One region of the Streptomyces sp. NPDC057137 genome, then DNA from elsewhere that is predicted to be linked to it. Evidence: riboswitches for the same ligand, from Rfam matches in the RefSeq annotation. Region 1 holds a riboswitch; each other region holds the start of a gene.

The links. A riboswitch is a leader RNA that binds a small molecule or an ion and turns the genes downstream of it on or off. The one in region 1 is predicted to bind cyclic di-AMP.
Region 2: it holds a riboswitch for cyclic di-AMP, as region 1 does, so the genes downstream of both, ACFT9I_RS05060 (transglycosylase family protein) here and ACFT9I_RS11315 (transglycosylase SLT domain-containing protein) in region 1, are expected to answer to the same signal.
Region 3: it holds a riboswitch for cyclic di-AMP, as region 1 does, so the genes downstream of both, ACFT9I_RS38845 (M23 family metallopeptidase) here and ACFT9I_RS11315 (transglycosylase SLT domain-containing protein) in region 1, are expected to answer to the same signal.
Region 4: it holds a riboswitch for cyclic di-AMP, as region 1 does, so the genes downstream of both, ACFT9I_RS18195 (NlpC/P60 family protein) here and ACFT9I_RS11315 (transglycosylase SLT domain-containing protein) in region 1, are expected to answer to the same signal.

Annotation. Positions count from the first base shown of each region.
Region 1 covers NZ_JBHUUW010000010.1:65,233-72,449, reverse strand. The annotation lists gene ACFT9I_RS11345 (metalloregulator ArsR/SmtB family transcription factor) at 1-259, shown strand, start outside; gene ACFT9I_RS11340 (SRPBCC family protein) at 256-903, shown strand; gene ACFT9I_RS11335 (hypothetical protein) at 849-1,181, shown strand; gene ACFT9I_RS11330 (SMI1/KNR4 family protein) at 1,377-2,063, opposite strand; tRNA gene ACFT9I_RS11325 (tRNA-Arg) at 2,202-2,273, shown strand; gene ACFT9I_RS11320 (hypothetical protein) at 2,277-4,577, shown strand; gene ACFT9I_RS11315 (transglycosylase SLT domain-containing protein) at 4,722-5,471, opposite strand; cyclic di-AMP (ydaO/yuaA leader) riboswitch at 5,476-5,668, opposite strand; gene ACFT9I_RS11310 (right-handed parallel beta-helix repeat-containing protein) at 6,321-7,217, opposite strand, start outside.
Region 2 covers NZ_JBHUUW010000004.1:15,840-23,056, reverse strand. The annotation lists gene ACFT9I_RS05075 (DUF5753 domain-containing protein) at 1-267, opposite strand, end outside; gene ACFT9I_RS05070 (cytochrome P450) at 411-1,658, shown strand; gene ACFT9I_RS05065 (transglycosylase family protein) at 1,813-2,787, shown strand; cyclic di-AMP (ydaO/yuaA leader) riboswitch at 3,052-3,228, shown strand; gene ACFT9I_RS05060 (transglycosylase family protein) at 3,232-3,909, shown strand; gene eno (phosphopyruvate hydratase) at 4,196-5,482, shown strand; gene ACFT9I_RS05050 (septum formation initiator family protein) at 5,654-6,127, shown strand; gene ACFT9I_RS05045 (DUF501 domain-containing protein) at 6,169-6,717, shown strand; gene ACFT9I_RS05040 (exopolyphosphatase) at 6,714-7,217, shown strand, end outside.
Region 3 covers NZ_JBHUUW010000111.1:4,339-11,555, forward strand. The annotation lists gene ACFT9I_RS38830 (DUF5998 family protein) at 1-215, opposite strand, end outside; gene ACFT9I_RS38835 (GNAT family N-acetyltransferase) at 268-3,213, opposite strand; gene ACFT9I_RS38840 (HPr family phosphocarrier protein) at 3,348-3,629, shown strand; gene ACFT9I_RS38845 (M23 family metallopeptidase) at 3,735-4,538, opposite strand; cyclic di-AMP (ydaO/yuaA leader) riboswitch at 4,551-4,717, opposite strand; gene ACFT9I_RS38850 (M16 family metallopeptidase) at 5,018-6,385, opposite strand; gene ACFT9I_RS38855 (M16 family metallopeptidase) at 6,403-7,217, opposite strand, start outside.
Region 4 covers NZ_JBHUUW010000019.1:128,045-135,261, reverse strand. The annotation lists gene ACFT9I_RS18195 (NlpC/P60 family protein) at 10-1,182, opposite strand; cyclic di-AMP (ydaO/yuaA leader) riboswitch at 1,181-1,343, opposite strand; gene ACFT9I_RS18190 (ATP-dependent DNA helicase) at 1,558-4,110, shown strand; gene ACFT9I_RS18185 (peptidoglycan DD-metalloendopeptidase family protein) at 4,182-5,795, opposite strand; gene ACFT9I_RS18180 (lipase family alpha/beta hydrolase) at 6,132-7,049, opposite strand.

The DNA.
Region 1 (7,217 bases):
CCTGGAACGCCCGCACCTGGTCGGAGAGCTGACCGACCGGCTCGGCCTGAGCCAGCCCGGAACCTCCAAGCATCTGCGGGTGCTCAGGGACGCCGGACTGGTACGGGTCCGGCAGGACGCCCAGCGCCGCTGGTACGAACTGGACCCGGAACCGCTCGCCGAACTCGACGCCTGGCTCGCGCACTACCGGCATCTGTGGACCGGCAGTCTCGACGCGCTCGAACGGCATCTCGACGCGATGGAGGACGACTCCTCATGACTCCGAACCCGAACCCGCACTCTGCTCCTGGCCCTGACCCCGACCCCGAGCCCGAGCCCGACTTCGACGGCTTCTCCTCGTCCCTCTCCCCCGAGAGCGGCGGACGGACGGCGCTGCGCATGGAGCGCCGGCTCGCGCATCCGCCGCAGCGGGTCTGGGACGCGATCACGCAGCCCGCGCACCTCGCACGGTGGTTCCCCTCCGAGGTGAGCGTGGACCTGCGGCCGGGCGGCGAGATCGGCTTCCACTTCCCCGGCGACCCCGGCCCCGGCCCCGGCATGACCGGGAAGGTGACGGACGCCGACGAGCCGCGACTCTTCGCCTTCACCTGGGGCGAGGACCATCTGCGCTGGGAGATCACACCGGACGGGGAGGGCGGGTCACGGCTCAGCCTCGTACACACCTTCGGCGACCGGTTCGGGGCGGCGAGCTTCGCGTCCGGCTGGCAGATCTGCGTCACCGCGCTGGGGCAACTGCTGGCCGGCGGCCCCGTCGATGTCGAGCGGGACACGGGCGGCACGCTGCACGAGGCGTATCTGGCGCGGTTCGGCGAGCTGACGCGGGGCCGGGTCGAGGAGACGGCCGACGAGTGCGCTTCGAGCGCCAGCTCGTACGGCCCGCCGAGACGGTCTGGGCCCAACTGACGCGCGGGGTCGAGCCGTTGGTCGGCTCACCGGTACCTGCGGGCTTCACCGCGGACAAGGTCCCGGCGGGCCCGGTGACGGACGTGCGGGCGCCGGAACTCCTCGCGTACACCTGGCATCCCGAGGGCGAGGTCCGCTGGGAACTGCGCACCGGGACCGGCCACGGACCCCGCCTGGTACTCACCCAGACCGGGCCGGGCGACTTCGACACGGACGGCGCGCTGGCGGCGTGGCGGGTGCGGGTGGCGGAACTGGCGGCGGGGCTGCTCGACGCCTGAGCTTCGACGGCACGATGATCCGGCCCTCCCTGACGTGAGCCCCAACGTGGGCCCTCCCTGACGCGAGCCCTCCCCTTCGCCGCGGAAGTCGGCCATCATTCGACACGTCAACGGGGTGACGCCCGGCGCCAACGGCGGGGGCGGGAGCGGGAGTCAGGGCGTGCCCGCGCAGTCGGTCGGGTCACGGGACGGCCCTCAGGGCACCGTCACCGGCAGTGTTGTGCGCTCGGCTTTCTCCAGCCAGTCGGTGTACCAGCGAGCGAACGTCAGCGGCGTACCGTCGTCGGCGAGAAGCGGGGCGAGGTCGATGTCGTCCGCCCGCGCGTCGGACCACATCGTGCCGCGGTGAATGCCGCTGATGACCAGCCATTCCCTCTGGGCACAGCCCTGGTGAGAGACCACGACGGCGCCGACCGTGCGCTCCGGGGCGAACATCACCGGCTCCCAGCGCTCGTCCCACGCCTCGATGGCGTCATCGAAGTCCTCGATGGCGTCGAAGTCCTCTTCCTCCGGACGCTGGGCCACCAGTTCAGCGAGAACCTTCGGGTCCGGCCCCCGGTCGGGAAACGGCTCGGCGAGTCTGGACAGATCGGCCAGTTCGGCGCCGTCGCCCTCCCATCGCCACCGCCCTTGCACCCGCCGTACCGGGAACAGACCGTGGGCGGGCCCCGCGCGACCCGCGCCGACGTCGAGGAGGAAGGTGCGGTACTCCTCCGGCAGCCGCACGCCCATCTGCGCTTCGAGGTCGGCCAGTTCACCCCGGGTGAGAGGGTCCTCCATGATCCACCCGTGGCTCGGCGCCCCGAACACCTCGCCGCCCGTGGGCCGGGCACCCAGCGCCTCGACCCGTTGGCGTACGCCCGCCCACCATCGATCCGTCATGCCTGGACCGTATCCACCGCCACTGACAGTCGAGTTGCGCGACGTGGTCCGGCCGGCCCACTCGGCGCGTGACCAAGGGGCGCGTCCGCGCGGTAATGCGTTGTCCGGCTTCGAACGGGCGTCTAGTGTCGCGTCCATCGACGTGTAGCTCAGTAGTAGAGCGCCGGGCTTCGGACCCGGAGGGCGCAGGGGCGGTACCTGCCACGTCGGCTTATGAACGACGACGCTGAGCAGCAGCATTCCACCGGGTCCGGCGGACCCGGGTCCTACCCGCAGGGTCTGATGGCGCGGGCATTCCTGACCTCGCTGACCCATGGTGACGCCGAAACCCGGCGCCGCGCCGCGACCCGTGTCGAACGCTGGCGGGCCGTGCTCGACGGGATGGCCGACGGGCGGCTGGACATCGGCTCGCGCACCCCGGTCGCCGGGTTGCCCGCCTGGGTGACGCCGGAGGTCGTACGGGGCGGATTCGCCACCTCGGCCGCGAGCGCCGGGGGGCCGCTCCAGCCGTACGAGGCCGAGGCCGCCGGCCTGGCGGGCGTGCCCGCCGATCGGCGGGCACTCTTCGCGTACTGCCTCACCGAACTGGGCCTGGCCCTGCTGTACGCGCTGCTCGACAGTGGCCGCTACACCGTCGCACTGCCCGAGGAGGCCGCGCTGCTGACCGTGGCCTGGCTGGTGCGGGCCGGCGACGTGGGCGGGGCGCTGGAGCTCGTGGATGTGCTGGAACCGTTCGCCGGCCAACTGCGGTTCACGCCCCGCCCGTCCGCCCTGCCCGTGCCGGACGTACGGGCGGTCCACCGGCGCACGGTCGGTGACGCCGGTGCTTCCCTGGCCCGTCGGCGGCCCAACGCGTCCGTCGAGACGCAGCGTGAGGCGCTGACCGTCTGGCAGCCGTTCGGCGACGAACTGCTCGCCCTCTGGCTGGAGACCGCCGGCCTCGGCCGCGTACTGGACCGTGTCCCCGACGACACCTGGCGGGAGCGCGGCGCCGTGCTTCTGCGTCGCTACCGGGATCTCGCCGAGGCCCACACACGCTGCACCAAGCACCGTGACCCGAAGGAGAACCTGGGCATCCTGCGCGGCGCCCTGGAGGAGACGGTCGCCGGCCGGCCGCTGGACGCGCGGCGGCTCGGGCTCCTGCGGCACGCGGTGGAATCCATGGTGCGCCGACGGGGCCTGCCGGGGTCCGCCCGGCACAGGGAACTGCGCGCCTGCCAGGCCGCGCAGGCGGCCCAACCCTCGCACCACGCGCTGGCCCAACTGGTGGCGCGCCGACTGTCCGTGCTCCCGCAGGAGGCGGGCGCCGCCGATGTGGCACCGCTCATCGCGGACGTCTCCGCGCGGGAGGCCGCCGAGACGGGGCTGGACGCGGGGGTCGCGGTCCCGGAGGGGGTGCGGCGCGTTGTGGAGGGTGCGTTGAGCGCGCCGATCGGCACGCTCGTGGAGCGTGGCGTGGTGCCGTCGGCCGAGGTACTGGCCGAGCTGGTGCCCCAACTGGTCGCGGTGACCGGCTCGCACGGCTACCCGGACGAGGCGCTGCGCACCCTGATGGCCGCGAACTATCGCGCGTTCCGCAACCGCCGCTCGCTGCTCCTGCTCAATCTCGCGCGGCAGGTGCGGGTCGAGGAACTGCCGTGGGTACGGGCGGTGGAGCACCGCGTCGACAAGGCGAGCCAGGAGCCGACGCTCACCGCGCTGCGCCAACTCGGCGAGCTGGCCGTGCAGGCGTTTCCCGGCACGCTCCTGCCCAACCCACTGGTGCGCGAGTTCGGCGTACTGGGCAGGCAGGCCGAACTCGGCGCGCCGTTCGTCGAGGAGTTGGCGTCGGACATCTTCATGGGCACTTTCACGCCCAAGTATCTGACGGCCGCGCGGATCGCGGCCGAGCTTCTCCGTGGCACGTTGTACGAGCGCTACTACGGCATCGACTACGCGGCGGTCCGCAATCTCGCGATCACCGAGGTGGGTGAGGCGCTGACCTCCACGTACGGAGCGCGTACGCACGCGTCTCCCGGGTTCGCGAGGCTGTGCGCCGAGCGGGCCGGCGAGGTCCGGGGCGGATCCTGGTCGGTGGCCGCGAACGGCAAGATCATCGAGCAGGCTCAGATCCTCACCACCCACAACCTGGCCACCCTCGTCAGCCGGGTCGGTATCGCCCCCGAGCCCGGCTGGGAGGATCTGGCGGGCCGCTGCTTCACCGTCGTGTGCCGCTTGACGGCGCGGATACACGGCAACCCGCGGCCGCTGTCCACCATCAAGGACGTGGCGTACGCGTGGCGCCAGATGATGTTCCAACTGTCGCTCTGCGATCCCGCCGCACAGGCGCGGGTGATCGCCCTGCTGGACGAGGAGGCGGCCGGTCATCCCGGCCATGTCGCGGCCCGGCTCGCCCCGGCGCTGACCGGCCTGCGCCAGGTCGCGGCGGGCGGCACGGCGGACTCGGGCGGCGGACGCCGTCTCCTGGGCTGGACCACGGAAGCTCACTGGCTCCGCCGGGAGCCCCCGAGCTGATCGAACGGGGCTGGCCAGCAGGAGCCCGGCGTCGCCCGCCCGGCCGGGCAACGGCCGATCGCCGGGCGGGCCGCGGGTGCGGTCCGGCCGGCGATCGGCGGACAGACGCGGCTCGGGAGCCGCGCGACGTGGTGGTCGGGTCTGTCAGTAGGGGCCGTTGACGTTGTCGATCGAGCCGTAGCGGTCGGCCGCGTAGTTGCACGCCGCGGTGATGTTGGCGACCGGGTCGTAGCTGTCGGTCGACGTGCCGGGCACGTGGTACGCCTCGAACGTCGGGTCGATGACCTGGAGCAGGCCCTTCGACGGTATGCCGGCCGCGGCGTTGGAGTCCCAGTTGTTGATGGCCTGGGGGTTGCCTGCGGACTCGCGCATGATGTTGCGGTGGATGCCGTCGTACGAGCCGGGGATACCGTTCTGCGCCATGACGTCCAGCGCCTCCCGGATCCAGCCGTCGAGGTCGTTGGTGTAGGACTTGGCGGCGGTCTGGACGGCTTCGGCGGGCTTGGCCGTCGAGGCGTTCTCGGTCGAGGCGGTCGGGGCGGCCGCCGCCTTGGGCGCACCGGAGAGCTTCAGCTTGAGGCCGGGGCGGATGAGCGACGGGTTGTCGCCGATGGCGTCGCGGTTGGTCTTGTAGAGCGCCTTCCAGCCGCCGCTCACGGAGCGGGCGTCCGCGATCTTGGCGAGGGACTCGCCCTTCACGACGGTGTGGGTCACCTTCTGGGCGGCGGTGACGGCCGACGGGGCCGCCGTGACGTGCTGCGGGGCGGGCGCGGCGCCGGCCGTGGTGGCGGTCAGCAGGGGCAGGGCGAGTGCGGCACCGCCCGTGCCGACGGCGATGAGCCGGTGGGCGAGCGGGATGGTGCGGGAACGGCGGTGCTTACCCTGTGCGGGCATGACGAGGTCCTCTCCGTCGCCTGCGAGGTGAGCTGTCGGGTTCGGGCGGGAGATGCCCGGCCGCGCTGTGGGCGCGGCTTCACCCCAAGCCGGTCCGGTGTACCGGATCGGCGACTTACCTGGGTCCCCCGCTCCTGCCGTACGTGAATGGTTGGATGCGGTTTCCGGACAGCGGCAGGATTCGGCGTTCTGCCCGGAATGACGAGAACGTAAGCGAGAACGTCCGGGCTGAACAAGTCCTGAATTCACAGCGCCAGGTCATTCGCGGATCGGGCGGCGATCAATTCGAATTCCCACGCGGCGGTTCAGGTCTCAACTTTCCTTTCCAGCGCGGGAGGTGGGCGGGCGGGCGGAACACGCGGCCCGTCGACCCTGTGACACACATCACGGGCTTTCCATGCAACCACGCAATCACAACACCGCCCAGAAACGGACAAGTTAGGCGTGGAATACCCATAACGACCAGACCCGCAAAGCGGACAAATGATTCCTTTCCGCGACCGGGAGGCGAGTGGAGCCAAGTGGAGGTGAGCGGCCCGCGCCTGGGTGAATCCACCGTCGGCGGCATACCAACAGCCTTTGTTCACTCCTGAATTCGAAACCGGCCCTTCGCCATGCGAATGCGGCGGCGCCCTCCGGCGGAGGGTTCGGGGGGTGGGTCGGCCGACGTCGGCAGCGGATGCGCACCAAGGGGGTTCTCTTCGGCACATGGCGTCATGGCGCGACTACAGGGAGTCCGGTCAACGACTCGGCGCCTCCCGTCGCTCCCCTCACAGAGCGGCACGGAAGGCGCCGAGCGGGCTCACGCCCCGAGGATTTGTCTGGAAAGTACCCTTTTGTAGGCCGATTCTAGTTGGCGGCCTGCTTCGTGCCGGGGCCGCCGGTGATCACGAAGCTCGATCCCGGCTCGATGAGGACATCGCCCTCGGCCGAGTTCGAGATGGTCACGTTCGTGAGCGTCGCGTTGCCTCGGGCGCCGCCCATCGCCAGGATGCCGGAGCCGTTGTTGGACTTGTCGATCGTGACGTTGCTGATCTCGACGTCGGGTACGTTGCCGCCGCCGTTCTTGAACTGAATGCCGTCATAGGTGGAGTCGGAGATCTCGGTGTCCCTGATCTTGACTCCGGTGATGTCCCGGCTCGCCGGGAAGATGGTGATCGCGCCGAACTCCTGGTCCTCGTTCCAGAAGGCGCCACCCGTGCGGTGGAGCGCGTTTCCGGTGAGCAGGGTCTCGCCCGAGAAAGGCAGGGGGTCATGGTCGGTCGCCAGCATGATGCCGGGATAGTTGGCGGTGTCGGCGATCAGGTTGTTCTGTACCTTGTTGCCGTAACCGCCGTATATCGCGACGCCGTTCGCCCGCCAGGGCAGCTGAATGGTGTTGTTGGTGAACGAGTTGTCGTGCGCGATGTCCACCGCCGGGTCCTTGACGTACCGGTTGGCCCAGACGGCGAGCGAATCGTCACCCGTGGTGCGGAATGACGAATTGTCGACCAGCGAATTCCGCGTGCCGTTGGTGAAGTTGATGCCGTCGGCGTACGTGTTGCGAATCCGCATTCCGCTGAATTCGAGGCCGTCGGCGGGGCCCCAGAGCGCCTGGATGTTGTCGTAGTCGCGGCCGACCCAGACACCCACGTTGGCGTGCTCGATCCACACGTTGGAGATCTTGGTGTTCTGACCGAAGCGGCCGTTGAGGCCCACTCCGCCCTCGGCACCTCCGCCGCCGCGGATCCGGCCGGAGCCGAAGAT
Region 2 (7,217 bases), on a different contig from region 1:
GTTCTGCCCGATGTACTGGGCTCGTGCCGTCCGTGCGGCGACACCGGCCTCGATGTCGTCGGGGATCTCATGGAAACCGACGACGAGGCGCAGCATGGCCTCGGCGTACTGCGGGGTCTGGAGATCGCCCCAGATGACGTTGGGGTGGTAGCCGACGTACTCACGGGTGTTCTTCACCAGGTCCAGAAAGCTCTGCTGCACGGGACCCGTGCCTTGCTGGAGCAAGTCGGTCCAGCCGCCGTCTGCGGGAGAGGTGGACGCGTTCATAGCTGGATTTTCGCAGCGCGCGGTGGTTCTGTCCCGGCCTTCGGCACGATCCGAAGGACGACAGGCCAAGCAGCGGATGCGTGATCCGGCCCCGGTGCACACCGCGCTCCTGGCCGGTCAGCCGCCCGGTTACTGTCGGGCGCATGCCGGACCTGCCACCCCCCGCCCCCGAACTCTTCACCTGGGAGTTCGCCACCGACCCCTACCCCGCCTACGCCTGGCTGCGCGAGCACGCGCCCGTGCACCGGACCCGGCTGCCCAGTGGGGTCGACGCGTGGCTCGTGACGCGGTACGTGGATGCCAAGCGGGCCCTCGCCGATCCCCGGTTGTCGAAGAATCCCGTGCACCATGCCGAGCAGGCGCACGCCAAGGGGAAGACGGGGATCCCGGGGGAGCGCGGCGCGGAGTTGATGACGCATCTGCTGAACATCGATCCGCCCGATCACACCCGGCTGCGGCGCCTGGTATCGCAGGCGTTCACCCCGCGCCGGGTGGCCGAATTCGCGCCCCGCGTGCAGGAGTTGACGGACGGGCTGATCGACGCCTTCGCCGCGAAGGGGGAGGCCGACCTCATCCATGACTTCGCCTTTCCGCTCCCCATCTACGCGATCTGCGATCTGCTCGGCGTCCCGCGCGAGGACCAGGACGACTTCCGCGACTGGGCCGGGATGATGATCCGGCACGGCGGCGGGCCCCGGGGTGGGGTCGCGCGGTCCGTGAAGAAGATGCGGGCGTATCTCGCCGAACTCATCCACCGTAAGAGGGACGACCCCGGCGACGACCTGATCTCCGGCCTGATCCGCGCGAGCGACGACGGCGAGCACCTCACCGAGAACGAAGCCGCCGCCATGGCGTTCATCCTGCTCTTCGCGGGGTTCGAGACGACCGTCAACCTGGTGGGCAACGGGGTGTACGCCCTGCTCCGTAACCCCGACCAGCGCGAGCGCCTTCAGCGCTCCCTCGACGCCGGCGAGACCGGGCTGCTCGCCACCGGGATCGAGGAACTGCTGCGCTACGACGGGCCGGTGGAGCTGGCCACCTGGCGGTACGCCACCGAGCCCGTCCAACTCGGCGGGCAGAGCGTCGCGGTGGGCGACCCCGTCCTCGTCGTACTCGCCGCCGCCGACCGCGACCCGGACCGGTTCGAAGATCCGGACCGGCTCGATCTGTCGCGGAGTGACAACAAACACCTCGGATACGGCCACGGCATCCACTACTGCCTGGGCGCACCGCTCGCCCGCCTGGAGGGTCAGGCCGCGCTCGGTACGCTGCTGACCCGCCTGCCCGACTTGCGACTTGCGGTCGATCCATCCGATTTGCGGTGGCGTGGCGGGCTCATCATGCGTGGACTGCGCACGCTCCCGGTGCAGTTCACAGCGGTGCGTGACTGAGTGATCGTCAACACTGTGACTTTCACGTGATCTCCGCTGTATCGACTTGTGACAGACGTTGGAGTACGGCTACGTTCACGACCGTCTCAGCAGTCACATGTTCGGAATTCGTGTTCGGGATTCACGTTTCAGCAGTCTCACGGAAGGCAATCGCATGCGCTCCGGGAACGGCCGGCACCGTCGGCCCCGTCAGGCCCCCGCCCTCGTCGTCGCGGCAGGGGTGACAGGCTCGGCGATCGCCATCCCGCTGCTCGGCGCGACCGGCGCCAGCGCGGCCGACGCCGCCACCTGGGACCGTGTCGCCGAGTGCGAGAGCGGCGGCATGTGGAGCGCCGACTTCGGCAACGGGCACTACGGCGGGCTCCAGATCGCCCAGGAGACCTGGGCCGACTTCGGCGGTACGGCGTACGCGCCCACCGCCGACCAGGCCAGCCGCAGCCAGCAGATAGCCGTCGCCGAGAAGATCCTCGACGCGCAGGGGCCGACCGCGTGGCCGACCTGCGCGCTGGTCACCGGGCTCACGGCGGACGACGGTACGGCTCCGGAGGGCGAGCCCTCCGGTGAAGCCACCCAGCAGCCCGAGACGCCCGCCGAGCCCGAGCCCGCGCCCGAGTCGAGCGAGGAGGCCGTGCTGCCTCCCGCTCCCGAGTCGACGCCGTCGTCCGGGCAGTTCGGCCGCGACTCGGCCTCCGGCAGCGAGAAGCCGAGCACCGAGCCGAGCACGGAGTCGAGCACCGGGTCCGGTACGAAGCCGGGTGGGGAGCCCAGCACCGAGGCCGGCACCGGCCAAGGCACCGGCAAGCACCGTGGCGAGGCGGACGCCGGAACCGGCGCCACCGACGGGTCTGCCGAAGCAGGCAAGACGGGCAAGACGGACGAAGACCGTGAAAGCGGCCGTCATGCCTCACGAGGTGACGGTTCGGCACGCGACGGCGACACCGCCGCCGAGGACGAGGCCGCCGCCGACGGCTCGTACACCGTCCAGGCCGGCGACAACCTGTGGGCCATCGCCGACGAGCAGAAGGTGGAGGGCGGCTGGCCCGCGCTCTACGAGGCGAACCGCGAGGTCGTGGGCTCCGACGCCGACCTGATCCTGCCGGGCCAGAGCCTCGATCTGACCGCGAAGTAGGGCTGGTTAAACGGTCTATGTCCGTATCTGTGCAAGTGAGACAAGGGTCTCTTCGTCCCAACTGATGCGGTCTGACCGGCACGTCGCCCCGCTTCCGTCCCGACCTGCGTAAACAGAGGTTTCCTCGGGGCGTGATGGGCGAATCATCCCGGATGTTCCTTCTTTGAACATCCGGGATGTCTGTGTTTACGGTCTGAACCGCTCGCACCGCGGGCACCGTCGACCGTCACGCCGAATCCTGCCGTCGGTCGGGGGGAGTACTCGTCGCGTCAAGCGCCGAAGGCAGGAGCGGGGGACCCAAAGGTAAGTGCCGGTCATCACGGCCGGCTCGGGGTGCAGCCGTGCGCAGGGGGACGTGAAGACGTTCCCGGGTCGCACGGCCGGGCAACTCACTTGGCCCGAACCCGACAGCTCACCTCGTAGGCGTCGGTGAGGAGATTTCGCATGCTGTTTTCCAGCAAGTCCGGCAAGGCCAAGCACCGCCGCCCCTCCAAGGCCGTCCGTTACGCCACGCTCGCCGGCATCACCGGTGCCGCTGTCGCGGCCCCGCTGATCGGCGCCACCTCCGCCTCCGCCGCCACCACCGCCGAGTGGGACGCCGTCGCCCAGTGCGAGTCCGGCGGCAACTGGTCCATCAACACCAACAACGGTTACTCCGGCGGCCTCCAGTTCTCCGCCTCCACCTGGGCCGCGTACGGCGGCACCGCCTTCGCGTCCAGCGCCGACCAGGCGTCGAAGTCGCAGCAGATACAGATCGCCGAGAAGGTCCTCGCGGGCCAGGGCAAGGGTGCCTGGCCGAGCTGTGGCGTGGGCCTGTCCAACGCCTCGAACAACGCCGGCTCCACCGGCTCCGCCCAGCAGCAGGCCCCGGCTCCGAAGGCCGCCCCGAAGCAGGAGTCCGCCCCGCGCGCCGCGCAGGAGCAGCCCGCCTCGCGTAGTGAGACGCGCGGTCCGATCAAGAAGGGCGACGGCGAGTACAAGGTCAAGGCCGGCGACACGCTCTCCAAGATCGCGGACGCCAAGAAGGTCGAAGGTGGCTGGAAGAAGCTCTTCGACCTGAACAAGGACATCGTCGAGAACGCCGACGAGATCTTCCCGGGTCAGCAGCTCCACCTGAGCTGACCCTTCCTTACCTGAGCCCCGGCACGGCGCGCCTCACTCCCCCCGGACGCGCCGTGCCGGGGCTCGGGTCCTGTCCGAGGTGCTGCGGCGCGGGGCCCGGGTCCGCCCGGCCGCCGACCCGTGGCCGCCGGTCCGTGGACCTCAGGACATTCGCGGCTGAACGGGCATTCAGGACTCTTTTCGTCCCAGCGGGCGGGCATCTGCCGACCGCCGACCGGGAGCCGGTTAGGCTCATGCCGCAAGGCCAACGAGGCCCTGCACTCCACGCGTCACATCCCAGAAGGAGATGCTCGTGCCGTCCATCGACGTCGTCGTAGCCCGGGAAATCCTTGACTCCCGAGGCAACCCCACGGTCGAGGTCGAGGTCGGCCTCGACGACGGCAGCACCGGCCGTGCTGCTGTCCCCTCCGGTGCGTCCACCGGTGCGTTCGAGGCCCTCGAGCTCCGCGACGGTGACCAGAACCGCTACCAGGGCAAGGGTGTCGAGAAGGCGGTCCTCGCCGTCATCGAGCAGATCGGCCCGGAGCTCGTCGGCTACGACGCCACCGAGCAGCGCCTCATCGACCAGGCGATGTTCGACCTGGACGCCACGCCCGACAAGTCCTCGCTCGGCGCCAACGCCATCCTCGGTGTCTCCCTGGCCGTGGCGCACGCCGCGTCCGAGGCCTCGGACCTGCCGCTGTTCCGCTACCTCGGCGGCCCGAACGCGCACCTGCTGCCCGTTCCGATGATGAACATCCTCAACGGCGGGTCGCACGCCGACTCCAACGTGGACATCCAGGAGTTCATGATCGCGCCGATCGGCGCCGAGTCGTTCTCCGAGGCACTGCGCTGGGGCGCCGAGGTCTACCACACGCTGAAGAAGGTCCTGAAGGAGAAGGGGCTCTCCACCGGCCTCGGCGACGAGGGCGGCTTCGCGCCGAACCTTGAGTCCAACCGCGCCGCGCTCGACCTGATCCTCGTGGCCATCAAGGAAGCCGGCTACGCCCCGGGCAAGGACATCGCGCTCGCGCTCGACGTGGCGGCCTCCGAGTTCTACAAGGACGGCTCCTACGAGTTCGAGGGCAAGTCCCGCTCGGCCGCCGAGATGACCGAGTACTACGAGGAGCTTGTCGCCTCGTACCCGCTGGTCTCCATCGAGGACCCGCTCTTCGAGGACGACTGGGCCGGCTGGAAGGTCCTCACCGACAAGCTGGGCTCCAAGGTCCAGATCGTCGGCGACGACCTCTTCGTCACCAACCCCGAGCGCCTGGCCCGTGGCATCGAGGAGGGCTCGGCCAACGCCCTGCTCGTCAAGGTCAACCAGATCGGTTCGCTGACCGAGACCCTGGACGCCGTCGAGCTGGCGCAGCGCAGCGGCTTCAAGTGCATGATGTCGCACCGTTCCGGCGAGACCGAGGACGTCACGATCGCCGACCTGGCCGTCGCCACCAACTGCGGCCAGATCAAGACCGGCGCCCCGGCCCGCTCCGAGCGCGTCGCCAAGTACAACCAGCTGCTGCGCATCGAGGAGATCCTCGACGACGCGGCGGTGTACGCGGGCCGCAGCGCGTTCCCCCGCTTCAAGGACTGACCCCTCAAGGGCTGACCCCGGTCCACCGGTCATCGACCCGCCCGTCCTACGGCCGTCCCCGGCCACGGTCCCGTACCGTGTCCGGGGACGTACGCGCGTACAGAGGCAGTACGGCAGTACCAGAGGTACGCAGAGGTACGAGGCCGCTCAACCTCTGAGGGAGGCGGGACCATGGCCGCGAACCGGGACCGGTTCTCCACCGCGACCAAGATCAGGATCCTGGGCGAGCAGACCGCCGCACGCGTCTACCGCTCGCAGACCCGCAGGCAGGCCCGCCGCTCCCGGCTCACCGGACGCGCGGCCTTCCTCGTGCTCGTCGTCTGCTCGCTGATCGTGGCGCTCGCCTACCCGATGCGGCAGTACGTGTCGCAGCGGAGCGACATCGCGGAGCAGGAGCAGCTGACGCGCGAGGCGGCGCAGCGGGTCGAGGAGCTGCGGGACGAGAAGGCCCGCCTCCAGGACGACGCGTACGTCCAGCGCCTGGCGCGCGAGCATCTGCACTACGTGATGCCGGGGGAGACCGGCTACATCATGGCCGACCCCCGGGCGGCCGAGGAGCGCCGCACCGACCAGGGCGCGGCCGACCGGCCCTGGTACTCCAATCTCCTGGACGGCGTCGACAGCGCCGACCGGACGGACAGATAGACATCGACGGGCAGTCAGACATCAAGGAAACCGACGCAGGTATGCAAACGCCCCCTCCGCAGACGCCACGCACCGAACCCACCGAGGCGGACGTCGCGGCGTTCAAGCAACAGCTCGGCCGGCCCCCGCGCGGTCTGCGCGCCATCGCGCACCGCTGCCCCTGCGGGCAGCCGGATGTGGTGGAGACCGCCCCGCGCCTCCCGGACGGCACGCCGTTCCCGACGCTCTACTACCTGACCTGCCCGCGCGCGGCCTCGGCCATCGGCACGCTGGAGGCGAACGGTGTCATGAAGGAGATGACCGAACGCCTCGCGACCGACCCGGAGTTGGCCGCCGCGTACCGCAAGGCCCACGAGGACTACATCGCGCGCCGTGACGCCATCGACGTACTGGCGGGCTTCCCGAGCGCCGGCGGGATGCCGGACCGGGTGAAGTGCCTGCACGTGCTGGTCGGCCACTCGCTCGCGGCGGGTCCGGGAGTGAACCCGCTGGGCGACGAGGCGCTGGCGATGCTGCCCGAGTGGTGGCGCAAGGGCCCCTGTGTGATCCCGTTCACAAAGCCTGACGAAGACGCGGAGGTCACCGTATGACCAGGATCGCGGCCGTCGACTGCGGTACGAACTCCATCCGCCTCCTCGTGGCCGACGCCGACCCCGCCACCGGCGAACTCGTCGACCTCGACCGGCGCATGACGATCGTGCGGCTCGGCCAGGACGTCGACCGGACGGGCCGGCTCGCCCCCGAGGCGCTGGAGCGCACCTTCGCGGCCTGCCGCGAGTACGCCGACGTCATCAAGGAACACGGCGTGGACCGCACCCGCTTCGTGGCCACCTCCGCGTCCCGCGACGCCGAGAACCGCGACGAGTTCGTGCGTGGCGTCCTCGACATCCTCGGTGTCGAGCCCGAGGTGATCACCGGCGACCAGGAGGCGGAGTTCTCCTTCACCGGCGCCACCAAGGAGCTGACCGGCCGCACCGACCTGGCGAAGCCCTACCTGGTCGTGGACATCGGCGGCGGCTCCACGGAGTTCGTCGTCGGCGACGACCGGGTCACGGCCGCGCGGTCGGTCGACATCGGCTGCGTACGGCTG
Region 3 (7,217 bases), on a different contig from region 1:
TGGCTGACGATGAAGCGGTGGGCGGTGAGGACGAGGACGGTGACATGCCGGCGGACCTCGTTGGAGTCGAACGTCGTCTCCTGGTGCACCAGATACGAAGCGATCGGCTCGCCTCCGACAGCGGCTTCCACCGCTTCGGCCACGAGAGCCGGGTAGTAGCCACTGCGCTCGATCGCCGTGCGCAGCCCCTGGGTCGTCGTACCGGTCTTCGCCATGGCCCCATCCTACGGTGGCGGGGTGGATGGCCAGGACCGTGCGGGATCGGGCCTAGTAGCTGGGGAGACGGCGGGGGCCGAGGTCGTCGCGGGACGGTGGTGGGGCAAGGCGGACGCTCGCGCCGAGCACGGAGAGGCCGTGCGCGGCGACCACCACCGGTTCGAGCGCGACGGAGACGATCTCCGGGTGGTCGTCGACGAGCCGGGAGACCCGGAGCAGCAGTTCTTCGAGGGCGGCGGTGTCGACGGGCGCGGAGCCGCGCCAGCCGAAGAGGAGCGGTGCGGTGCGGGTGGAGCGGAGGAGTTCGGCGGCGTCGCGGTCGGTGACGGGGACGAGCCGGTGCGCCACATCGCCCAGCAGCTCGGAGGCCACGCCCGCGAGCCCGAACGAGAGCACGGCGCCGGCCGCCGGGTCGATGACCGCGCGCACGACGGTGTCCACCCCGCGCGGGGCCATGGCCTGGACGACGGGGCGCAGCTCGGCGGGTTCGCCGAGCAGTTCGGTGAGTTCGCGGTACGCCGTCCGCAGCTGCGCCTCGTCGGTGAGATCGAGCCGTACGCCGCCGAGGTCGGCCCGGTGGCGCAGCTGCGGCGCGGTGGTCTTGAGCGCGACGGGGTAGCCGAGGCGCGCGGCGGCCTCGACGGCGTCGTCGGGTCCGGGCGCGGGCAGGGTTGGCCGTACGGCGATCCCGTACCGGCCGAGCAGTTCGCGGGTGTCGTCGTCCCCGAGGCTCGTCCCCCGCGGGTCGGGGGACGCGGCTCCGAGCATCGCCTCGATGAGCCCGGCGGCCCCGTTCTCGTCGATGTCGTCGTACTCGGGCACCTTGCCGGGCTCGGCGGCCTGCCGCCGCCACTGCGCGTAGGTGACGGCCTGGCTGAGCGCCCGCACGGCCCGCTCGGCGGCGGGGTAGGCGGGGATCCGGCCGGGGGCGGGGCCGGGGTCGCGAGCGGTGCCGGCTGCCGGGTCGGTGCCGTCGGCCGACCGGCGGGGCGGCGCGGCAACGGTGCCGGGCACCGACACGGGCCGGGCGACCGGGCCTTCGGGGGCGGGGGTGGTGGCCGGGGCCGCCGGGTTCGGGGTCTCGGCGGCCTGGCCGCTGTCGGCCGCGGCGCCCGGCATCGGCCCCGGGCGGGGCCCCGTCGTCGTGGCCGCCGAGAGCGCCTTCGCCAGGCCGCCGATCTCCACGTGGACCACCGCCACCGGCTTCGCCGGCGACATCGAGGCCGCCTCGCGCAGCGCCGTCGCCAGGACCTCGCCGTCGCCCGACTCCATCGAGCCGTTCTCGCCGACCCAGGGGATCGCCGTGACGACGACCGCGTCGCAGTCCGGGTCCGCCAGTGCCGTGGCCAGTGCCGTACGGAAGTCCTCCGGGCGGGCCGACGTCGTGAGGTCGAGCGGGGGCAGCGGGCGCAGGCCCTCCGTCAGGCAGGCGTCGTACGTGAGCAGCCCGAGCGACTCCGAGTTGCCGAGGATCGCGACGTGCGGCCCCGCAGGCAGGGGCTGGGTCGCGAGCAGGACGCCCGCGTCCACCAGCTCCGTGACGGTGTCCACGCGGATCACGCCCGCCTGGCTGAGGAGCGCCGAGACCGTCGCTTCCGGGATGCGGGTGACCGGCACCGCGTGCCCCGGCGGCGCGCTGCCGCTGTGCCGCGCGCCCTTCGCGACGACGACCGGCTTCACCGCCCCCGTACGCCTCGCCAGACGCGTGAACTTCCGTGGGTTGCCGATCGATTCGAGGTACAGCAGTACGACGTCGGTGTCCGGGTCGTCGTGCCAGTACTGGATGAAGTCGTTGCCCGAGACGTCCGCGCGGTTGCCCGCCGAGATGAAGGTGGACAGGCCCGCGCCGCGCCGCACCAGCCCGGCGAGCAGCGCGATGCCGATCGCGCCCGACTGGGTGAAGAGGCCGATCCGCCCCCGGTCGGGCGGCTCGGGCGCGAGCGAGGCGTTCAGCCGGACGGATGGCGACGTGTTGATGACGCCGAACGCGTTGGGCCCGATGACCCGCATCCCGTACGAACGCGCCTGCCGCACCAGCGCGCGCTGCCGCTCCCGCCCGACGGGCCCGCTCTCCGCGTATCCGGCGGACAGGACGACCAGGCCCTGGACGCCGTGTTCGCCGCAGTCGGCGACGACTTCGGGCACCCGCTCGGCGGGGACGGCGACGATCGCGAGATCGACGGGCTCCCGGATCTCCGCGAGGGAGCGTACGGCGGGGACGCCGTCGATCGCGGCCAGTTCCGGCGGCAGGGCCAGGTTCACCGCGTACGTACGTCCCGTGAAGCCCCCGTCGAGAAGATTGCGCAGCACCGCCCGTCCCACGCCGCCCGCCGTGCGTCCGGCGCCGACGACGGCCACGGACGACGGGCCGAGGAGCCGCTGCACGGAGCGCGCCTCGGCGCGCTGTTCGCGGCCCCGCTGGACGGCGAGGGACTCGGCGGTCGGTTCGAGGTCGAGGACGAGGCGGACCGAGCCGTCCTCGAAGTTGCGTTTCTGGGTGAACCCGGCGTCCCGGAACACCTTGATCATCTTGTTGTTGGCGGGCAGCACCTCCGCCGCGAAGCGCCGGATCCCGCGCTCGCGCGCCACCGCGGCGATGTGTTCGAGGAGCGCGGAGGCGATCCCGCGCCCCTGGTGCGCGTCCTGTACGAGGAAGGCGACCTCGGCCTCGTCGGCGGGGGCGGAGGCGGGCATGCCCCGCCCGTCGATGCGGTCGTAGCGGACGGTGGCGACGAACTCGCCGCCGACGGTGACGGCGAGCCCCACCCGGTCCACGTAGTCGTGGTGGGTGAACCGGTAGACGTCCTTGTCGGAGAGCCGGGGGTAGGGCGCGAAGAAGCGGTAGTACTTCGACTCGTCGGAGACCTGTTCGTAGAAGCTGACCAGCCGCTCGGCGTCGTCGGTGGTGATCGGCCGGACGCGGGCGGTGCCCCCGTCGCGCAGGACCACGTCTGCTTCCCAGTGAGCGGGGTACGCGTGCTGCGACGGCGGCGTCATGGGGAGAGCCTACGGCGCGCGCACCGGTAGCGGCGGCTGCGCGGCCGGGGCAGGCTGGGGGTGCCTCATCGGCCCGTTACGGGGCACATGAGACACTGGTCTAGACAACAACTGTGACTTTGAAGGGCAACACCATGGCTGAGCGCCGCGTCAACGTCGGCTGGGCCGAGGGCCTGCACGCCCGTCCCGCCTCCATCTTCGTCCGTGCCGCCACGGCCTCCGGCGTTCCCGTGACGATCGCCAAGGCCGACGGCAGCCCGGTCAACGCGGCGTCGATGCTCGCCGTGCTGGGACTGGGCGCGCAGGGCGGCGAGGAGATCGTCCTGTTCTCGGACGCGGACGGCGCCGACGTGGCGCTGGACCGGCTGGCGAAGCTGGTCGCCGAGGGCCTGGACGAGCTGCCCGAGACCGTCTGAGACCGTCTGAGACCGTCTGAGCCGCACACGCACCGAGCCGCACACGTACGACGAAGGCCCCGGCAGGACGCCGGGGCCTTCGTCGTGTTCTCCGCGCGTAGAGGGTCAGACGCTGACGCCGTGCGCGCGCAGGTACGCGACCGGGTCGATGTCGGAGCCGTACTCCTCGCTCGTCCGCGCCTCGAAGTGCAGGTGCGGGCCGGTCGAGTTGCCGGTCGAGCCCGAGAGCGCGATCGGCGCGCCCGGCGTGACGCTCTGGCCGACGGTGACGCCGATCGAGGAGAGGTGTCCGTACTGGGTGTAGGTGCCGTCGTTCATACGGATGACGACGTTGTTGCCGTACGCGCCGCCCCAGCCGGCCTCGACGACGGTGCCCGCGCCGACGGCCACGACCGAAGTGCCGGACGCCGCGCGGAAGTCGATGCCGGAGTGGCTGCCGGAGGACCAGAGCGCGCCGCCGGTCCGGTAGCCGGTGGTGACCGAGGAGCCGGCGACCGGGAGTCGGTAGGAGTTGAGGCGCTCGCGCTCCGCGGCCCGTGCCACGCGCTCCTTTGCCTCGCGCAGCTCCTTCGCGCGGGCCTCCGCCTTGCGTTTCGCCTCGGCCTTGGCGCGGGCCGCGGCCTCCGCCCGCGCCTTCGCTGCCGCGGCCTTCTGGGCGGCCAGGTGCTGTGCGTCGGCCTGGGCGTCGATGGTGGCGGCGAGCGAGTCGTCGATGACGATGGCGCGGGCCGGGGTGGCCGGGGCGGTGTCCTGGGCGACGGCCGCCTCCACGTCGGCGGCGAGCGCCGGGGATGCGAGGGTGCCGATGACACCGGCGGCGGTGAGAGTCGCGACTCCGGCGATTTTCGCGCCTCGGCGCGTCATTCGGCTCGGGGCACGGTGCTTCCCGGTGGCACGGGTGAACGCCATGAAGTGGCTGGTCCTTTCCTTCCTTCTCGCCTACCGGGTTAGCTGACGGGTTCGGAGCAGGAAGGTCTCCTACGGGCTCCTCCGCGGATCGCGCGAAGGCCCCCGATTCACCCCAGGGACATGAATGGGTCCCCGGCTCCCCAGGCTCGCGCCTGACGGGGACTCGGCGATGGCTGTCCGGTGCCGCGGATGCGGCGGGCTCTGGCGGACAGCCGGACCGACGCTAAAGGGGTCATCTTTCAATCACCAAACAGACAGGCCCTTTTGTAGCGCACGCCACAGGGCATTCAGGCAACCTCCTCATGAATGCGGACATAGCGGGGAACCCCGGCGACTGGTTCGTCACCGGGGTTCCCTTTGTCCGTGCTGTTCCGACGTCCGTGCTGTTCCGACGTCCGTACTGTTCCGACGTCCGTGCTGTTCCGACGTCCGTGCTGATCCGAGGGGCGTACTGATCCGACGGGCGGTCGTCGTCGGCCTCAGCCGGTGACGACCTTCACCTCGCCGATATCCAGGGCCTCGATCGGCTCCCGGATCACCGAGGCGTCCCCGACGAGCACCGTGACCAGCCGGTCGCCCGGGAAGGCGCTGACGACGGCGGCCGTCGCCTCGACCGTGCCGGTCTCGGCCAGGCGCGCGTACAGCTGCGCCTGGAAGTCGTCCGGGAGGTGCTGCTCGACCTGGTCGGCGAGCGTGTCCGCGACGGACGCGGCCGTCTCGTACTTCAGCGGCGCGACGCCGACCAGATTCTGCACGGCCGTCTCGCGCTCGGCGTCCGTCAGCCCTTCGGCCGCGAGCGTACGCAGGACCTTCCACAGGTCGTCCAGCGCGGGCCCGGTCGACTCGGTGTCCACGGAGCCGCTGATGGCGAGCATGGAGGCGCCCGTGCCCTGCGGGTCGGAGCGCAGCACCTGCGCGAAGGCCCGCACGCCGTACGTGTAGCCCTTCTCCTCGCGCAGCACCCGGTCGAGCCGGGAGGTGAGCGTGCCGCCCAGGCAGTACGTGCCGAGCACCTGGGCCGGCCAGACGCGGTCGTGCCGGTCGGGACCGACCCGGCCGATCAGGAGCTGGGTCTGTACGGCTCCGGGCCGGTCCACGATCACCACACGGCCGGTGTCGTCGGCGGTCACCGGCGGCACGGGGCGCGGCTCCGAGGTGTCGCCCGTCCAGTCGCCGAGGGTCTCGGCGAGCAGCGCGTCGACGTCGACACCGGTGAGGTCGCCGACGATCACCGCGGTGGCGGTGGCCGGGCGGACGTGCGCGTCGTAGAAGGCGCGGACGCCCTTCGCGTCGATGCGTCCGACGGTCTCCTCGGCGCCCTGGCGCGGGCGCGACATGCGCGAGGTGACCGGGAACAGCTCCTTGGAGAGCTGCTTGGCCGCGCGGCGGGCCGGGTTGGCCTGCTCGTGCGGGATCTCGTCCAGCCTGTTCGTGACGAGCCGGCCGACCTCGCTCTCCGAGAACAGCGGCGCGCGCAGGGCGTCGGCGAGCAGACCGAGCGCCTTGGGCAGCCGGGAGACCGGGACCTCCAGGGAGACCCGGACGCCGGGGTGGTCGGCGTGCGCGTCGAGCGTGGCGCCGCAGCGCTCCAGCTCGGCGGCGAACTCCTCGGCGGTGTGCTTGTCGGTGCCCTCGGACAGCGCGCGGGCCATGATCGTGGCGACGCCGTCCAGTCCCTCGGGCTCCGCCTCCAGCGGCGCGGCGAGGGAGATCTCGACGGCCACCACCTGCTGGCCGGGGCGGTGGCAGCGCAGCACCGTCAGGCCGTTGGGCAGCGCGCCGCGCTCGGGCGCGGGAAACGCCCAGGGCCTGGCCTCCCCGGCCGTCGGCTGCGGGTGGAACTCCATGGTCACGGCAGCGTCGGTCACTGGTCCGCCCCCTCGTGCTCGTCGGTGATCTCGTCGGAGGCGGCGTCCTCGTCGTCGGCGGTCGTCGGCTCGTAGACCAGCACCGCCCTGTTGTCCGGGCGCAGCCGGGCCTCGGCCACCGCGCGCACCTCGTCGGCCGTGACGTCCAGCACCCGCTGGACGGCGGTGAGCGCCAGCTGCGGGTCACCGAACAGCACCGCGAACCGGCACAGTTCGTCCGCGCGGCCCGCGACCGTACCGAGCCGGTCGAGCCATTCGCGCTCCAACTGGGCCTGGGCGCGCTCCATTTCCTCGGCCGTGGGGCCCTCGGCCGCGAACCGGGCCAGCTCCTCGTCGACCGCGGCCTCGATCTGCGGGACCTCGACGCCGCCGGACGTCTTCACGTCCAGCCAGCCGAGGGAGGGCGCGCCGGCGAGGCGCAGCAGCCCGAATCCGGCGGCGACGGCCGTACGGTCGCGGCGCACCAGGCGGTTGTGGAGGCGGGAGGACTCGCCGCCGCCGAGGACGGTGAGCGCCAGGTCGGCGGCGTCGGCCTCGCGGGTGCCGTCCTGCGGCAGCCGGTAGGCGGCCATCAGCGCGCGCGCCGGGACGTCCTCGTGGATCTCCTCGCGAAGCTGCTCGCCGATGGTGTCGGGCAGCGAGCCGTCGCGCGGCGGCTGCTTGCCGTCGTGGCCGGGGATCGAGCCGAAGTACTTCTCGACCCAGGCGAGCGTCTGCTCGGGGTCGATGTCGCCGACGACCGACAGCACCGCGTTGTTCGGCGCGTAGTACGTACGGAAGAACTGCCGCGCGTCGTCGAGGGTCGCCGCGT
Region 4 (7,217 bases), on a different contig from region 1:
GGGCGGTGGTCAGGCCGGGCGTACGCTGCCGTAGATCGGCATGTAGTAGATCGACTCCTCGCGGACGTTCGCGCCCGGCTTCGGGGCGTGGATCATCTTGCCGTCGCCCTTGTATATGCCGACGTGGCTGATGTCGTCGTAGAAGAACACCAGGTCGCCGGGGAGCAGGTCCGCCGTGGCGACGCGCTTGCCGACCTTCACCTGGTCCCAGGTCGTACGCGGCAGCTGCACGCCCGCCGCCTTCCAGGCCGCGGCCGTCAGCCCCGAGCAGTCGTAACTGCTGGGGCCGGTGGCGCCCCACACGTACGGCTTGCCGATCTGGTCGCGGGCGAAGGCGAGGACCTTCTCGGCCTTGGCCGCGTACGTACCGTCCGTGGTCCCCGAGCCCGTGCCGGTGTCCGTGCCCGTGCCGCCGCCGGTCGCGGGCGGCTGCTCCTTCTCCCGCGCCTCCTCCTGGCGCTTGCGCTCCGCGGCCTCCTCCTTGGCCTTCGCCTCGGCCTTGCGGCGCGCCTCCTGTTCCTTCTTCAGCTCCAGCGCGGCGAGCCGCGCCTTCTCCTCGGCCGTCAGCTCCGACAGCAGCGACCGCGCCGCCGCGAGCTTGTTCTGGACCTTCTGCTTGCCCGCCTTGAGCGAGTCCTGCGACTCCGTGAGCGTCTCCAGGCTCTTCGTCGCCTTGGCGCGCTGCTTGGCCGCGGACCGCTGCTCCTTCTGGAAGTCCTCGACGGCCTCCTGCTGGCGGTCGGTCAGCCGGTCCATCAGCTGGGTCTGTTCGAAGTACGACTCCGGGCTGTCGGCGAACATCAGGGCTGCCGTGGGACCGACCGCGCCCGCGCGGTACTGCGCCGCCGCATACGTACCGAGGGAGCGCCGCGCCTCGTTCACGTTGTCGGCGCTCTTGGCCACGTCGTCCAGGACCCGCTCGACCGACTTGCGCTGGGTGTCGGTCGCTTCCTTCGCCTTGTTGTACTGCTGCGTCGCCGTACCGGCCTGCCGGTACAGGTCGTCGACCTTCTTCTGCACCTCTTCGACCGAGGGCTTGGGCTCGGTGGGCGCGGCGGTGGCGCTCTGCGTCGAGAGCAGCGTGACCGAGGCGAGCGCGGCCGTCGTGAAACCGACGGCCGGTGTGTTCGCGCGCACCCCGGTGCGGGTGCGCGATTTGCGATGCGACGCCAAGGTCGGCATCTCCTTCCGTGGACCGCCTACCGGGTTAGCTGTCGGGTTCGGGCGGAACGGAAGGCTGCCCTACGGGCCTGGGAGTACGGCCCGATTCACCCCGGTCGAACATGGTGGGTCCCCGGTTCCGAACTCCCTTCGGGGAAGCCCGGATTCGGCGCAGGCCGCCCGCTTGGCGCTGATCGCCGATGGAGTACGGACCGCCTCGGCGAGCACGCTAGCCAATCTGTGGTGCCGCTGTGAAGGTTGATGGCCGATATGCCCGATACATTTTCGTGACCTTTCGCATAAACGGTCGTGGGCACTTCCGAAAACGGTCGCCCGGACCCCCGCGAGGCCATGTGGCGGTTGGCTGTCAGTGCGGCACCCTAGACTCAGGAAGCGATGAGCAGCCTCTTTGACGACAGCTTCCTGGCGGACCTCCAGCCCTCGGCCGAGGAGCCCCCGCCGCCGCCCGAGGACACCGCGCCGGAGCAGGTGCCCGACGATCTCTTCGGAGGGAAGTTCGACGTGCCCCCGCCCCGGGATCCGTACCACCGCGACGGTGCGCCGCGCACGGTCGTGGACCCGGCGGCGCTGCTCGAAGGGCTGAACGACGAGCAGCGCGCCGCCGTCGTACACACCGGATCGCCGCTGCTCATCGTGGCCGGCGCCGGCTCGGGCAAGACCCGGGTGCTGACCCATCGGATCGCGCATCTGCTGGGGACCCGCAGTGTGCACCCGGGCGAAATACTGGCGATCACGTTCACCAACAAGGCCGCGGGCGAGATGAAGGAGCGCGTCGAGCAGCTCGTCGGACCGCGCGCGAACGCCATGTGGGTGATGACGTTCCACAGCGCCTGCGTGCGAATCCTGCGCCGCGAGTCGAAGCGGCTCGGCTTCACGTCCTCGTTCTCGATCTACGACGCGGCCGACTCCAAGCGGCTCATGGCCCTGGTCTGCCGCGATCTGGACCTCGACCCCAAGCGGCACCCCCCGAAGTCGTTCAGCGCCAAGATCTCGAATCTGAAGAACGAGCTGATCGACGAGGAGACCTTCGCCGGTCAGGCCACGGACCCCTTCGAGAAGACGCTGGCCGAGGCGTACCGGATGTACCAGGCGAGGCTGCGCGAGGCCAACGCCCTGGACTTCGACGACATCATCATGACGACGGTCCATCTGCTCCAGGCGTTCCCGGACGTCGCCGAGCACTACCGCCGCCGCTTCCGCCACGTCCTGGTGGACGAGTACCAGGACACCAACCACGCGCAGTACACCCTGGTGCGCGAGCTGGTCGGTCCCTCCGGCGAGGGGCACGACCCGGCCGAGCTGTGCGTCGTCGGTGACGCCGACCAGTCCATCTACGCGTTCCGGGGCGCCACGATCCGTAACATCCTCCAGTTCGAGGAGGACTATCCGAACGCCACGACGATCCTGCTGGAGCAGAACTACCGCTCCACGCAGACGATCCTCAGCGCGGCCAACGCGGTCATCGAGCGCAACGAGAGCCGGCGTCCCAAGAACCTCTGGACGAACGCGGGAGCGGGCGCCCAGATCATCGGGTACGTGGCCGACACCGAGCACGACGAGGCGCAGTTCGTCGCCGACGAGATCGACCGCATGACGGACGCGTCGGAGGCCAAGGCGGGCGACGTCGCCGTCTTCTACCGGACGAACGCGCAGTCACGTGTCTTCGAAGAGATCTTCATCCGCGTCGGCCTGCCCTACAAGGTCGTCGGCGGCGTGCGCTTCTACGAGCGCAAGGAGGTCCGCGACGTGCTGGCCTATCTGCGGGTGCTCGCCAATCCGGAGGACAGCGTCCCGCTGCGCCGGATTCTGAACGTGCCCAAGCGCGGTATCGGCGACCGCGCCGAGGCGATGATCGACGCGCTCTCGGCGCGGGAGAAGATCTCCTTCGCGCAGGCGCTGCGCCGGGTGGACGAGGCGTACGGCATGGCGGCCCGCTCGTCGAACGCGGTGAAGCGCTTCAACACGCTGATGGAGGAGCTGCGTACGGTCGTCGAGTCCGGCGCCGGCCCGGCGACGGTCCTGGAGGCCGTGCTGGAACGGACCGGGTATCTGGCGGAGTTGCAGGCGTCGACCGACCCGCAGGACGAGACGCGGATCGAGAACTTGCAGGAACTGGCCGCCGTGGCGCTGGAGTTCGAGCAGGAGAGGGCTCAGGCGGCGGGGGCGGACGCGACAGCGGCCACGGACGCGACTGCCGACGCCGGTACGAGCGCGGACGCGGACGCCGGGGCCGACGCGGACGAGGCGGCTGCCGACGCGGACGCGCCCGCCGTGACCACGTCCGGCACTCTCGCCGAGTTCCTGGAGCGGGTCGCGCTCGTCGCCGACTCCGACCAGATCCCCGACGAGGACGAGGACGGCTCCGGTGTCATCACGCTGATGACGCTGCACACGGCGAAGGGCCTGGAGTTCCCCGTCGTCTTCCTGACGGGCATGGAGGACGGCGTCTTCCCGCACATGCGGGCGCTGGGCCAGGCCAAGGAGTTGGAGGAGGAGCGCAGGCTGGCGTACGTCGGCATCACGCGCGCCCGCGAGCGGCTCTACCTCACCCGGTCCTCGATGCGCAGCGCGTGGGGCCAGCCCTCGTACAATCCGCCGTCGCGCTTCCTGGAGGAGATTCCGGGCGAGTATCTGCAGTGGAAGCGCACCGGCCCGATGGCCGCGCCGGCCGGACCGACGTCGGGGATCACGTCCTCGCTGTCCTCGTCCCGCTCACGCTCGGGCCCGGCGGGCTTCGCCACCCGGCGCGCGACCGAGAAGCCGGTCATCTCGCTCGCGGTGGGGGACCGGGTCACGCACGACCAGTTCGGGCTCGGGACGGTCGTCACGGTGACGGGGTCGGGCGCCGACGCGCAGGCGACGATCGACTTCGGCGACTCCAAGCCGAAGCGGCTGCTGCTGCGGTACGCGCCGGTCGACAAGCTGTAGAAGCGCGGAGGACACACGAGTGCGGCGGGCCGCTGAGAACGAGGCCCGCCGCGCCGAAGCCGGGTCGTCTGCTAGATGTTGAGCCCGTGGCTGCGCAACCAGGACAGCGGGTCGATCGCCGAGCCGCCGCCCGGCCGTACCTCGAAGTGCAGGTGCGGGCCGGTGGAGTTGCCCGAGTTCCCCGAGTACGCGATCTCGTCACCGGCCTTGACGGAGCCGGAGCGGATCTTCGTGCTGCTGAGGTGGCAGTACCAGGTCTCGGTGCCGTCGGCGGCGGTGACGATCGCCATGTTGCCGTAGGCGCCGTTCCATTGGGTACGGACGGTGCCGTCCGTCGCTGCCATCACCGGCGTGCCGTACGCGACGGGGAAGTCGATGCCCGTGTGCATCGACATCCAGTTGACGCCGGCCTGGCCGTAGTAGGCGCTGAGCGCGTGATTCGCGACGGGGATGGCGAACTTGGGGCGGGCGGCCTCCTTGGCCGCGGCCAGCGCGTCGCGCTTCTTCTTCTCCTCCGCCTGACGTTCCTTGAGGTCGATGCGCTCCTGGGTGCGGCTGGCGCGGTCCCCGAAGTCTCGTGCGTCGGCGTCGAGAGCGGCGAGTTGGGTGTCGAGCTTGTTGTTCACCGCGGCGGGCTTGACCGCTGCCGCGTCCGAGGCGGTGAGCGTGGTCGAGTCGTCCTTGGTCTCCTCGGCGCCGAGTCCGCCGACCGAGGCGGCGGCGATGCCGGCGACGCCCATCACACAGGCGGAGGGGACGGCGACGGTGAGCAGAGCCGAACGCTTCGCCGGTGTACGGCGCCTGCTGCGGCTGCCGCCGGCCGCCCGGCGGACGGGGCGGGGGGTGATGGTCGCGGCGGTGACGGTGGCCGCGGCCCCGACGAGTTGGTCCGCGTGTTCGGAATGGTCCGACTCGGCGTCGAGCGCCGATTCCGACACCTGTTCAGGCTCCGGACCGGGCGTGTCGTACTCGTGCTCGGTCTCGTACGCGGGCTGCTCGTATTCGGGCTGCTCGTACTCCGACTGTGCGAACTCGGCCGGCGTGAACTCCGCCTGCTCGTACTCGGGTTCGTGCTGGTGCTCGACCTCGGGCTCGTACGCGGCCGGTTCGTAGGCGGCGGGCTCGTACGCCCCCGACTCGTACGTCCCTGACTCGTACGTCGCGCTGTCGTACGTCGCGGTGTCGCCGTAGTACGGAGCCTGGGCCTCGGCATCGGCCTGGAACGGTACGTCCGGCTGTATGGCCGACGCTCCCGAGTTCCACGCGGTGGCGTCGTACGCGCCGGTGTCGGCCACGGGGGCCGCCCACTGGTCGGCCGGGGTGTTCAGGCCGGTCGCGTCATATCCGTAACTGGCCGCCTGGTTGGCCTCGTTCCAGGCGTTGGCGTCCCACTGCCCGGTCGTGTCGTACGACTGCATGGGCTGTTGGGACTGCTGGGCCTGTGCCGCGTACGCGTCGTACGCCTCGTACTGAACCTGGGGTGCTTGCGGCGCCTGGGTCGCGTAGGGGTCGTAACCCGCGTTCCACTGCGCCGAGTCGTAACTGCCGCTGTGGTCCGCCTCGTAAGTGACCGTGCCCACCGGGCTCGTGCCCGGAAGCGCGCCGAAGAGCGGGTCACTGTCGAAGCTGCCTGTGGAATAGCCGTCGTGGGCGGCGTATCCGGCGTGGGGGTGCTGGTCGTTCACCAACTTCTCTCTCGCCTCGGCAGCAGAACCAGGCTTCTGGGGCCGTCTTGAGGAACGGTGGGACCCAGAAGGGAAAGCAGTGGCCGCGACTGTACCCGGCGGTATGCGACGGCGACAATCTTCGGCGGCTTCCGGGCGCTCTGGAAACGGGCATTCGGCCGTCTTTCGGCGGAGGGCGGGCACACCTTTGGCCCTACGTTCGAGAGGCGTTCGATTTCTAGGGTGTCGGTGAGGTGTCGAACCGACATCGAATCGGATGTGGGCGCAACCTATTTCGATGCCGATGTTTGGACCGTCGGCCGCCCTGACTCACCCTCGTCCGCCCTTCTCGGGTCCTCACGCCACCGATATCGCGCCGTCGGCCTGGTCCCCCGCCCGTTCTGTACCGCTTCCCATCCATTCGGCCGCTTCGGCGAGCTGCGTCTCCGACAGCTCCGCCGCGTCGTCGTGCTCCAGCACGTACCGGATCCCGGCGGCGACGGCCGGGTGCACGGGCAGGGCGAGGTGGCCGATACCGGTCACGCCCACGTTCTGCGCGATGAGGTCCGGATGCTCGACGCGGGCCGCCTCCACCGGTGACATGACCTGGTCGAGATCGCTCCAGAAGCTGACGAACCGGGTCCGGCAGCCGGGCGCCGGCTCCCGCAGCTCCTCGATCAGGTCCGAGCCGGGCCGCATCTGCCGGACGACGGGGTGCGCGCTCGCGAGCGGGATGGCGGCGGTGCCCGCGTGGGGCGTGCCCATGGTGACCAGCGTCCGTACCCGTACGTCGCCGCCCAGTCGCTGTACGTAATACCGGGCGATCAGGCCGCCCAGGCTGTGGCCGACGATGTCGACCTCGCGGTGCCCCGTACGGGCGCAGACCTCCTCGATGTGCTGACCCAGCACCTCGGCCGCCAGCCGGATGTCGCTGGTCAGGGGCGAGAAATTGAGCGATTCGAGATGGCGCCAGCCATGCCGGGCCAGTGAGCGGCGCAGCAGGACGAAGACGGACCGGTTGTCCACGAAGCCGTGCAGGAGCAGGACAGGCGGCCGGGAGCGGCCCTCGGTGGGCAGTGTGGCTGCCTCGGGAGGCAGCTCCGGTGCCGGGCGCTCCTTGGCGATGCCACCCGGATAGAGGACCAGATGACCGGCGAGGATCGCCATCTCCAGGACTGAGGCCCGCAGGAGCGTGACGGGCAGCTCCCAGGCCGCCGGCCGTCGCACTACGGACGGAAAAGGCGAGAAAAGCTCGGCGAAAGGCGGGATCTTCATTGACCTACCTCCCTACGCCACACGGGAAGCGACTCCCTTGCGGCTCCCGTGCCGGGTGGGGCCGGCACGACGCAGAGTGAACATGTCCCAATGTGTGATTTCCCCCTCCCCGGCCACCGCGAAACAGCAGCGTGCGAGATGCTGGGGATAACGTTCGTTCACCTCTCC